Regions from separate parts of the Streptosporangium sp. NBC_01469 genome, predicted to be linked through region 3. Evidence: riboswitches for the same ligand, from Rfam matches in the RefSeq annotation. Region 3 holds a riboswitch; each other region holds the start of a gene.
What was found. A riboswitch is a leader RNA that binds a small molecule or an ion and turns the genes downstream of it on or off. The one in region 3 is predicted to bind cobalamin.
Positions count from the first base shown of each region.

Region 1: another riboswitch for cobalamin. It lies ahead of cobN (cobaltochelatase subunit CobN); the one in region 3 lies ahead of OG587_RS24960 (CbtB domain-containing protein).
Region 2: another riboswitch for cobalamin. It lies ahead of bluB (5,6-dimethylbenzimidazole synthase); the one in region 3 lies ahead of OG587_RS24960 (CbtB domain-containing protein).

Region 1 is NZ_CP109465.1:6,431,815-6,435,082, reverse strand. It holds gene cobN (cobaltochelatase subunit CobN) at 1-1,875, opposite strand, end outside; cobalamin riboswitch at 2,039-2,211, opposite strand; gene OG587_RS28215 (precorrin-3B synthase) at 2,258-3,268, shown strand, end outside.
Region 2 is NZ_CP109465.1:8,736,669-8,739,936, forward strand. It holds gene OG587_RS37995 (prolyl oligopeptidase family serine peptidase) at 1-1,007, shown strand, start outside; cobalamin riboswitch at 1,052-1,251, shown strand; gene bluB (5,6-dimethylbenzimidazole synthase) at 1,284-1,904, shown strand; gene OG587_RS38005 (helix-turn-helix domain-containing protein) at 2,488-3,222, opposite strand.
Region 3 is NZ_CP109465.1:5,692,787-5,696,054, forward strand. It holds gene dop (depupylase/deamidase Dop) at 1-1,282, shown strand, start outside; cobalamin riboswitch at 1,408-1,528, shown strand; gene OG587_RS24960 (CbtB domain-containing protein) at 1,559-1,753, shown strand; gene OG587_RS24965 (CbtA family protein) at 1,761-2,504, shown strand; gene OG587_RS24970 (histidine phosphatase family protein) at 2,501-3,064, shown strand; gene OG587_RS24975 (VWA domain-containing protein) at 3,115-3,268, shown strand, end outside.

The DNA of each region.
Region 1 (3,268 bases), 740 kb from region 3:
GTCGTGGTCGAGCCTGGCGGCCTGGATGAGCGTCCAGATCTGGGCGCGGATCGCGGGCAGCTTGGCCGGGTCCATCGCCGCGATGGAGGCGTGCTCGTCGAGGAGCTGCTCCAGCCTCGCCATGTCCCCGTAGCTGTCGGCACGGGCCATCGGCGGGACCAGGTGGTCGACCAGGGTGGCGTGGGCCCGGCGCTTGGCCTGGGTGCCCTCGCCCGGGTCGTTGACGAGGAACGGGTAGATGAGCGGCAGGTCGCCGAGCGCGGCGTCCGGACCGCAGGAGGCCGACAGGCCCGCGGACTTGCCGGGCAGCCATTCCAGGTTGCCGTGCTTGCCCACGTGGACCATGGCGTGCGCGCCGAAGCCGTCGGCCAGCCAGCGGTAGGCGGCCAGGTAGTGGTGGCTGGGCGGCAGGTCGGGGTCGTGGTAGATCGCGATGGGGTTCTCGCCGAAGCCGCGCGGCGGCTGCACCATGACCACCACGTTGCCGGAGCGCAGCGCGGCCAGCACGATCTCGCCCTCCGGGTCGCGCGACCTGTCCACGAACAGCTCGCCGGGCGCCGGGCCCCAGTGCTCCTCCATCCGGGCGCGCAGGTCCGCCGGGAGGGTGGCGTACCACTCGCCGTACCGGCTCGCCGCGATGCGCACCGGGTTCCCGGCGAGCCGCTCCTCGGTGAGCCAGTCCTGGTCCTGCCCGCCCGCGGCGATCAGCGCGTGGATGAGCGCGTCGCCGTCCTGCCCGGTCACCCCGGGCAGCTCGTCCTCGGCGCCGATGTCGTAACCGCGCTCGCGGAGCGCGGCCAGCAGCCGTACCAGGCTGGCCGGGGTGTCCAGGCCGACGGCGTTGCCGATGCGGGCGTGCTTGGTGGGGTAGGCCGACAGCATCAGCACCAGCCGCCGCTCGGCGGGCGGGATGTGCCGCAGCGCGGCGTGGCGCACCGCGATGCCCGCCACGCGCGAGGCCCGCTCGGGGTCGGCCACGTAGACGGTGAGCCCGTCCTCGTCGATCTCCTTGAAGGAGAACGGCACCGTGATGATCCGCCCGTCGAACTCGGGGATCGCGACCTGGGTGGCGGCGTCCAGCGGGGACAGGCCGTCGTCGTTCTCCTCCCACGAGGCCCGGCTGCTCGTCAGGCACAGGCCCTGCAGGATCGGCACGTCCAGCTCGGCGAGCGCGCCGACGTCCCATGCCTCGTCGTCCCCGCCCGCCGACGCGGTCGCCGGGCGGGTGCCGCCCGCGGCGAGTACGGTCACCACCAGGGCGTCCACCGTGCGCAGGACCTCCACCAGGCCGGGCTCGGCGGTGCGCAGGGAGGCGCAGTACACCGGCAGCGCCCGCGCGCCCGCGTCCTCGATCGCCGAGCAGAGCGCCTCGACGAAGGCGGTGTTCCCCGCCACGTGGTGGGCCCGGTAGTAGAGCACCCCGACGACGGGGCCGTCCTGGTCGCGCGCCTCGCGCTCCAGCGTCCCCCACGTGGGGGTGGGCTCGGGCGCGGCGAACCCGTGGCCGGTGAGCAGCAGCGTGTCGGACAGGAAGTGGTGCAGCTCGGTCAGGTTGGCCGGGCCGCCGTGGGCGAGGTAGGCGTGCGCCTCGGCGCAGACCCCGCCGGGCACGGTGGACAGCTCCATCAGCTCGGCGTCCGGCGCCTGCTCGCCGCCGAGGACGACGACGGGCCGGGGTCCGGCGAGCAGGGCGTCCAGGCCCTCCTCCCAGGCGCGGCGCCCGCCGAGCAGGCGGACCACCACCAGGTCGGTGTCCTCCAGCAGCGGCGGGAGGTCGGCGGCGGCGAGCCTGGCGGGGTTGCCGAGCCGGTAGTCGGCGCCGCTCGCGCGAGCGCTCAGCAGGTCGGTGTCGGAGGTCGAGAGCAGGAGGATCACGCGCCACACTCCAGGAGAGGCAGGGCGGTACGGCCCAGGGGTGCCACGGCGTGGCGGGGAAACGGCGATGTCGCGATGTGGCGGGGGAACGGCGATGCCACGGTATGGCGGGGGAACGGCGAAAAGCGCACGGAGCTTCCTCCCTCGGGGTCCTCGCCCCGGGTCGTCGTCGGCCGCGACGGCTGGAGTCTCCTGGCTCCCGGATCGGTGCTCACCCCGGCCTTCCCGTCCATCGTCGGACAGTGGCCCGGGTGGGGTTCGCTCCCCGGTTACAGTGGCGGGACCGCGCCGGAATCACACCGGCTTCCTCCCTTTGCCGTCGCCACCGATGACACTACGGCAGTCCGGTTCGTTGCAAGAAACTGGCGTTAACATCCTCTGAGTGTCCATTGCCGACTTTTCCGGACGATCGCGACTCGACGCGTGTCCCGGGGCGCTTCAGGTCCATGCCGCCGCGGACGGCGGCCTGGCCCGCGTCCGCGTGCCCGGAGGCCGCCTCACCCCCTTCCAGCTGCGCGAGCTCGCCGACGCCGCCTCCGCGTACGGCGGCGGCGTCATCGAGCTGACCTCCCGCGCGAACGTCCAGGTGCGCGGCCTCGGCCCGGAGAGTCCGGACGGCGGTACGGGAAGCGGGTTCGCCGCGCGGATGGCGGGGGCGGGCCTGCTGCCCTCGGCGACGCACGAGCGGATCCGCAACATCCTCGCCTCCCCGCTGACCGGGCTCGCGGGGCGTGCCTGGCCGACCGGCGCGTACGGTCCGGGCGGCGCGGAGCCTCGGGGTCATCCGGGCCGTCCGGACGGCGGCCCGATCGTCGACGTCACCCCGCTCATCGGCGAGCTGGACCGGCGGCTGTGCGCCCGGCCCGCCCTCGCCGCCCTGCCGGGGCGGTTCATGTTCGCCCTCGACGACGGCCGGGGGGACGTGGCCGGCCTGGGGGCGGACGCCGGGATCCTGCCGACGGGGCCGGACGAGGCCGCGCTGATCCTCGCCGGAACCGACACCGGTCTGCGCGTCCCGCTGAACGGAGCCGTGACCGCCCTGCTCGCCGCCGCCGAGGCGTTCCTCGACGAGCTGGCCACCCGGGATGTCACCGTCTGGCGGATCGCCGAACTCCCCGACGGCCCCTCCCTGATCGCCGCCCGCGTGCGAACCGCCCTGGGGATCACCGGCACGGCGCCCTTCGAACCGGTGAGACCTCGGGTCGTGACGCTCGGCCCTGTCGGGGTCATCGGGAGCGCGGGCGTCACCGGAACCGAGGCCGGAGCCGGGGGTGAGGGAGGAGAGGGCGGAGAGGGCGGAGCCGCGCGGGTCGCGCTCGGGGTGGCGGTCCCGCTGGGGCGGCTGACCTCCGCGTCGGCCCGGCTGCTCGCGGACGCCGCCTCGGGCGGGGAG
Region 2 (3,268 bases), 3.0 Mb from region 3:
GCGTCCACGACCTGGCGACCGGGAGACGGCGCGGCCCGGTGCCGCTGCCCGGCCTCGGCTCGGCGGGAGGGATGACCACCCGCCCCGAGGGCGGCCACGAGGTGTGGTTCACCTACACCGACAGCGTCACGCCCGCGGGGGTGCACCACTACGACACGCGCACCGGGCGGACGTCGCTGTGGAGCGCCGCGCCCGGCGCCGTGAAGGTGCCCGAACTCGAGGCCCGCCAGGTGGTCTGCGCCTCCGCGGACGGCACACCGGTGCGGATGGTCGTGCTGGCCCGCCCCAGTTCGGGCCCCAGGCCGGCGATCCTGTACGGCTACGGCGGGTTCGGGCTCTCGCTCACGCCGTCGTACTCCAGCTACATCCTGCCCTGGGTCGAGGCGGGCGGGGTCTTCGCCCTCGCCCAGCTGCGCGGCGGCGGCGAGGAGGGCGCGGACTGGCACCGCGACGGCATGCTGGACCGCAAGCAGAACGTCTTCGACGACTTCGCGGCGGCGGCCGAGAAGCTCGTCTCGGACGGCTGGACCACCCCCGCACGGCTGGGCGCGTGCGGCGAGTCGAACGGCGGGCTGCTGGTGGGCGCCGCGCTGACGCAGCGCCCCGACCTGTTCGCCGCCGCCGTCTGCTCGGCGCCGCTGCTCGACATGGTCAGGTACGAGCGGTCGGGGCTCGGCCCGGCGTGGCGTTCCGAGTACGGTTCGGCCGACGACCCCGAGCAGCTGGGCTGGCTGCTGGGCTACTCCCCCTACCACCGGGTCACCGACGGCGTCGACTACCCGGCGACGCTGCTGACCACGTTCGGCGGTGACTCCCGCGTCGACCCCATGCACGCGCGCAAGATGTGCGCGGCGCTGCAGGCGGCGACGTCGGGCTCACGGCCGATCCTGCTGCGCCACGAGGGCGACGTCGGCCACGGCTCCCGCTCGGCGGGCCGCGCCGTCGGCCTGGCCGCCGACATGCTCGCCTTCCTCGCCGCCCACACCGGCCTGGACACCGGCACCTGAACGGCCCGGTGACCCGATTCCGGCGGGAATCGGCTACCGTGTCGAGCGGCGAACTGTTGTGAGGTGCTCCGCTCCGGCGGGGAGAATCGGGAAGCCGGTGTGATTCCGGCACGGGCCCGCCGCGGTGACCGGGAAGTCCCCACCCACGCGCGTACGCGCGGCCACTGGTCCGGCAGGACTGGGAAGGCGGGTGGTCAGGCGTCGATCCGGAAGTCCGAAGACCGGCCTCGCGCCCACAGCCCCGGCACGGGGCATGTACACAGCGGGAGCCTGCCCATGGACAACCGGCTTTACGACGTCATCCACCGCCGCCGTGACGTGCGCGCGCAGTTCACCGGCGCGCCCATCCCCGACGAGGTCCTGCACCGCGTCCTGTCGGCGGCCCACGCCGCACCCAGCGTCGGTCTCTCCCAGCCCTGGGACTTCGTCGTGGTACGCGACGCCGCCCTCCGGGCGGCCTTCCACGAACACGTCCATCACGAGCGGGAGGTCTTCGCCGCGACCCTCGACGCCTCCGCCGCGCGGCGATTCGCCCAAATCAAGATCGACGGCGTGCTGGAGTCGACACTCTCGGTCGTGGTCACCTACGACCAGGACCGGGGCGGCCCCGCCGTCCTCGGCCGCCACGCCATCGCCGACGCGGGCCTGTACTCGGTGTGCCTGGCCATCCAGAACCTCTGGCTGGCCGCCACCGCCGAGAACCTCGGCGTCGGCTGGGTGTCGTTCTACCGCGAGCCCTTCCTCGGCGACCTCCTCGCCATCCCGGCCGGAGTTCGCCCTGTCGCCTGGTTGTGCCTCGGGCCGGTGACCCACCTGGAAACCACACCCGACCTCGAACGGCACGGCTGGCGTCACCGGCGCCCCCTGCGCGACGTCGTCCACCACGACCGCTGGTGACCACGCCCCCGGGCGAGGCCGGGCGCACCGCCCGGCCTCGCCCGGGGGAACCCGCTCCCGGTGGGCGACGCGGCCTGGCGCCGCGCCGGCGCACGCCCGGGTCGGTGTGCACCGTGAGGCGGTGCAGACGCGAGACGAATCCCCTCGGCGACCAATCGTCCTGGCCGCTCGTCAGTCGCACGCTGACGACGTACTCACCCGGCTGCCGGGTGGCGGCGACCGCCTGGACCTGTGCCACGCGCCTGCCGAGATAGGGCAGATACTCATGGGCGACCCGTCCGGTCAGCAGATCCACGGTCTCGGGCATGCCGTTGCCGAGCACCGCGTAGCGCGGCGTACCGTCGTCCGCCAGCGGGGGCCCGGCCAGCCACTCCGGCAGGGGCCGCACGGCGGCCCGCCCTTCTTCCGCGATCTTCACAAATGATCACGAACTCTATCCGGCCTGACCGGGACGTCGGGAGCCAGATGGTGCCGAGCCGGTGTCCTCCTCCCGACCGTGTCCCCGGCGGTTGGGGGTGTCCCGAAGTCGGCCGATGTCCCGGCGGTGGTCGCCGAGGCTGCCTGCCCGCGATCCGAAGGTGGCTCAGGTAACGCTGTCCGAGGTCGTTTCGGGTTTCGTGTGGAGGATCTCGCGGGCCTGGTCCGCGGCGCGGGCGATGCTCTCGGAGACGAAGTCGACGAAGCGGGCGATGTTCTCCAGGCGGGCGGCGGCCGGGGTGCCGGGGCCGAGGATGCCGACGCCCTGCCGGGCGACCTCGCCGAGGTGGGCGGTAGATCGGGCGCTGGCCATCGTGGATTGGTACATGACGTCGTCGTCGACGACGTAGCGTTCGCGGCGGCGTTCCTCGCGTTCCCGGCGGATGAGGCCCTGGCTTTCGAGGAACGCGACCGCTTTGGAGACGGACGCCGGGGTGATCTGGAGGCGTACAGCGAGTTCGGAGGCGGTGAGACTGCCGGCGTCGGTGGTGTAGAGGTTGGCCAGCACCCGGGCCGTCATCTTGGGCAGGCCCGACTGCATGAAGACGGTGGTGAACGTCTCCTCGTACTCGCGTACGGCTTCGGCATCGCGTCCGTGGGCCTGCGGGGGTGTGTTGGGGTCCCGGGGCGCGACCTTTCTGCGGCGGTGGGCGCGGTGTTCGGTGGCGCGGTGGGCGAGGTCGGCGCGGTAGGCGGTGGCGCCGCCGTTGCGCATCACCTCACGCGTGATCGTCGAGGTCGGACGGTCGAGGCCTCTGGCGATCTCCGCGTAGGCGAGCCCGTCGGCCAGCCCCAGCGCGATCTGCTGGCGTTCCTGCTGGGTGAGTCTGCCTCCCGGCATCGCGGTCTCCTTCGTGGTCCGTGGTGTCTCCACGATAGCGTTCATC
Region 3 (3,268 bases):
CCTCGGCCTGGCGAACGTGATCCTCACCAACGGGGCCCGGCTGTACGTGGACCACGCCCATCCCGAATACTCCACACCCGAGTGCACCAATCCTCGGGCGGCGGTGATCTGGGACAAGGCGGGCGAGCGGGTGATGCACGACGCGGCGGTCCGCGCCTCGGCGATGCCGGCCAACGCCCCGATCCAGCTCTACAAGAACAACACCGACAACAAGGGTGCCTCCTACGGCTGCCACGAGAACTACCTCATGCGCCGGGCCACCTCGTTCGCCGACATCGTCAGGCACCTGACGCCGTTCTTCGTCTCCCGGCAGGTCGTCACCGGCGCGGGCAAGGTCGGCATCGGCCAGGACTCCCGGGGCGAGGGCTTCCAGATCAGCCAGCGGGCCGACTTCTTCGAGGTCGAGGTGGGCCTGGAGACGACGCTCAAGCGGCCGATCATCAACACCCGGGACGAGCCCCACGCCGACCCGGAGAAATACCGCCGCCTGCACGTCATCATCGGCGACGCCAACATGTCGGAGATCTCGACCTACCTGAAGCTGGGATCCACCGCGCTCGTCCTGGCCATGATCGAGGACGGTTACTTCACCCGAGACCTCGCCGTGGACAACCCCGTCCAGGCCCTGCGCGCGGTCTCGCACGACCCCACGCTCAAGTACGAGATCTCCATGCGCGACGGCCGCAGGCTGACGGCCGTGCAGCTCCAGATGGAATACCTGGAGCTCGCGCGCAAGTACGCCGAGGAGCGCAGCGTCAACGGCCTGGACGAGCCCACCAAGGACATCCTGGAACGCTGGGAGTCGGTCCTCACCCGCCTGGCGGAGGACCCGATGCAGCTGTCCGGGGAGCTCGACTGGGTGGCCAAGCTGGAGCTCCTGGAGGGCTACCGCACCCGTGACGGCCTTCCCTGGTCGCACCCGCGCCTGCAGCTCGTCGATCTCCAGTACTCCGACATCCGTCCCGACCGGGGGCTCTACAACCGGCTGGTGGCCCGGGGCCGCATGCAGCGCCTGGTCACCGAGGAAGAGGTTCAGCGGGCCATCGAGGTGCCGCCCAACGACACCCGGGCCTACTTCCGCGGCCGCTGCCTGAGCCAGTACAGCGAGTCGGTGGCCGCGGCCTCCTGGGACTCGGTCATCTTCGACATCCCCGGCCGCGAGTCGCTGCAGCGCGTCCCCACCCTTGAGCCGCTGCGCGGTACCAAGGCCCACGTGGGCGAGCTGTTCGACCGCTGCCGTACCGCCGCGGAGCTGGTGACGGCGCTGACCGGCGAGCAGTGACCTTCTGAGAGGGGGGAGGCGGCCCGGCCGGGCCGCCTCCCCCCTCGGTGTACCCGGATCCTTTGAAAGCCGGATCCCGTCAAAGCGGACAGCCGGATTGACGGGGGACGGAGAACCGGGGTACGTTCCGGGTGTTTTGTGGCGGTGCGAGGGAAATCCGGTGAGATTCCGGTGCGGTCGCGCCACTGTAACCGGCCCGCATGGGCCGGGAGCCAGGTCACACTCGGCCGCCACCGACCTACGAAAAGGGACGCGTAAATCCCGGAGGAGGTGGCCGTGAGCCAGATCTCGGCACCGCACGCCCAGCCCATCCCATGGCCCTCGCTCACCCGCTGGCTGCTCGCCGTACCGGTGCTGCTGCTCCTCGCCTACCTGGTCACCTTCGACCAGGGAGCGATCTCCCAGGCGGGAAACTACCTGCACGAACTCATGCACGACGGGCGTCACCTGCTCGGCGTGCCGTGTCACTGAGCCACAGGTGATCACCAAACTCATCGTCCGGGGCCTCGTCGTCGGACTGCTCGCAGGGCTGCTCGCGGCCGTCTTCGCCTACACCGTCGGCGAACCGCGCATCGACCAGGCCATCGCGCTGGAGGAGGCGGCCGCCGCGGCCGCCGCCCCGGCCGAGTCGCACGACGACACCGGGACCGCGGCCCACTCCCACGACGAGGAGGAGGCCCTGGTCAGCAGGGACGGGCAGCGCTTCGGGCTCTTCCTCGCCCTCGGCCTGTACGGCCTGGCGGTCGGGGGCCTGTTCTCCCTCGTCTACGCGGCCGTACGCGGGCGGGCGGGACCCCGCTCGGAACCGGTGCTCGCGGTCACCCTCGCCGCCGCCGCGTTCACCGCAGTCGTCCTCATCCCTTTCGTGAAATATCCCGCCAATCCACCGGCTGTCGGTGATCCGGAGACCATCAACCAGCGCACCGTGCTCTACCTGGTCGCCGTGGTCATCGGGATCCTCGCCGTCGCCGCCGGGGTCGCCACCCACCGCTACGCCTCGCGGAGCGAACCGTGGGTGCGCTGGCTGTCGGCGGGCGCCGCCGTGCTGGTTCCCGTCGTCGCGGCCTGGATCCTCCTGCCGGAGATCTCGGAGGTGCCCCGGGGCTTCCCCGCCGACCTCCTGTGGGACTTCAGGGTCGCCTCCATCGGGACCCAGGTGGTCTTCTGGGCCGGCGTCGGCGCGCTGTTCGCCTTCGCCGCTCGCAGGCGCGGCCCGGTGTGACGACCCCCTCGGGGGTCACCCGCCTGCTCCTGGTCTGCCACGCCTCCACCTCGGCGACGGCGCGGGCCGCGTTCCCGGGCGACGAACCGCTCGACGAACGCGGCCTGCGCCGGGCCGAGGGGATGGCACGGGACCTCGCCCCGGGGCCCGCGGCCTGCCCGGCCGAGCTGCGCTGCGTCCAGACGGCGGCGGCGCTCGGCCTGCGGGCCGAGCACGACCCGCTGCTGGCCGACTGTGACTACGGCCGCTGGAGCGGCATGACGCTCGGTGAGGTCGAGGCCGCGGAACCCGAGGCGCTCGCGTCCTGGCTCGGCGACCCCGGCGCGGCGCCCCACGGCGGGGAACCGGTCACCGCACTCCTCGCCAGGGTGTCCGGCTGGCTCGCCGTCCGCGCCCCCGGCAGGGCCGTCGCGGTCACCCACCCGGCGATCATCCGCGCCGCGGTCGTCCACGCCCTCGGCGCCCCCGCCCAGGCCTTCTGGCGCGTCGACGTCGCGCCACTGGCCCGGGTGACGCTCACCGGGCGCGGCGGGCGCTGGCGGCTCAGCTACTCCCCCTGACGGTTCCACCGACGTGACGGCCCGACGACTTGACGAAGGAGATCCCGAAGGTGCGTGACTCCCGCTATCCCTTCACCGCGATCGTGGGGCTGGAGGACCTGAAACTCGCGCTGATCCTCAACGCGGTCTCCCCCCGTGTCGGGGGAGTGCTGGTCAGGGGGGAGAAGGGCACCGCCAAGTCCACGATCGTGCGGGCGCTGGCCG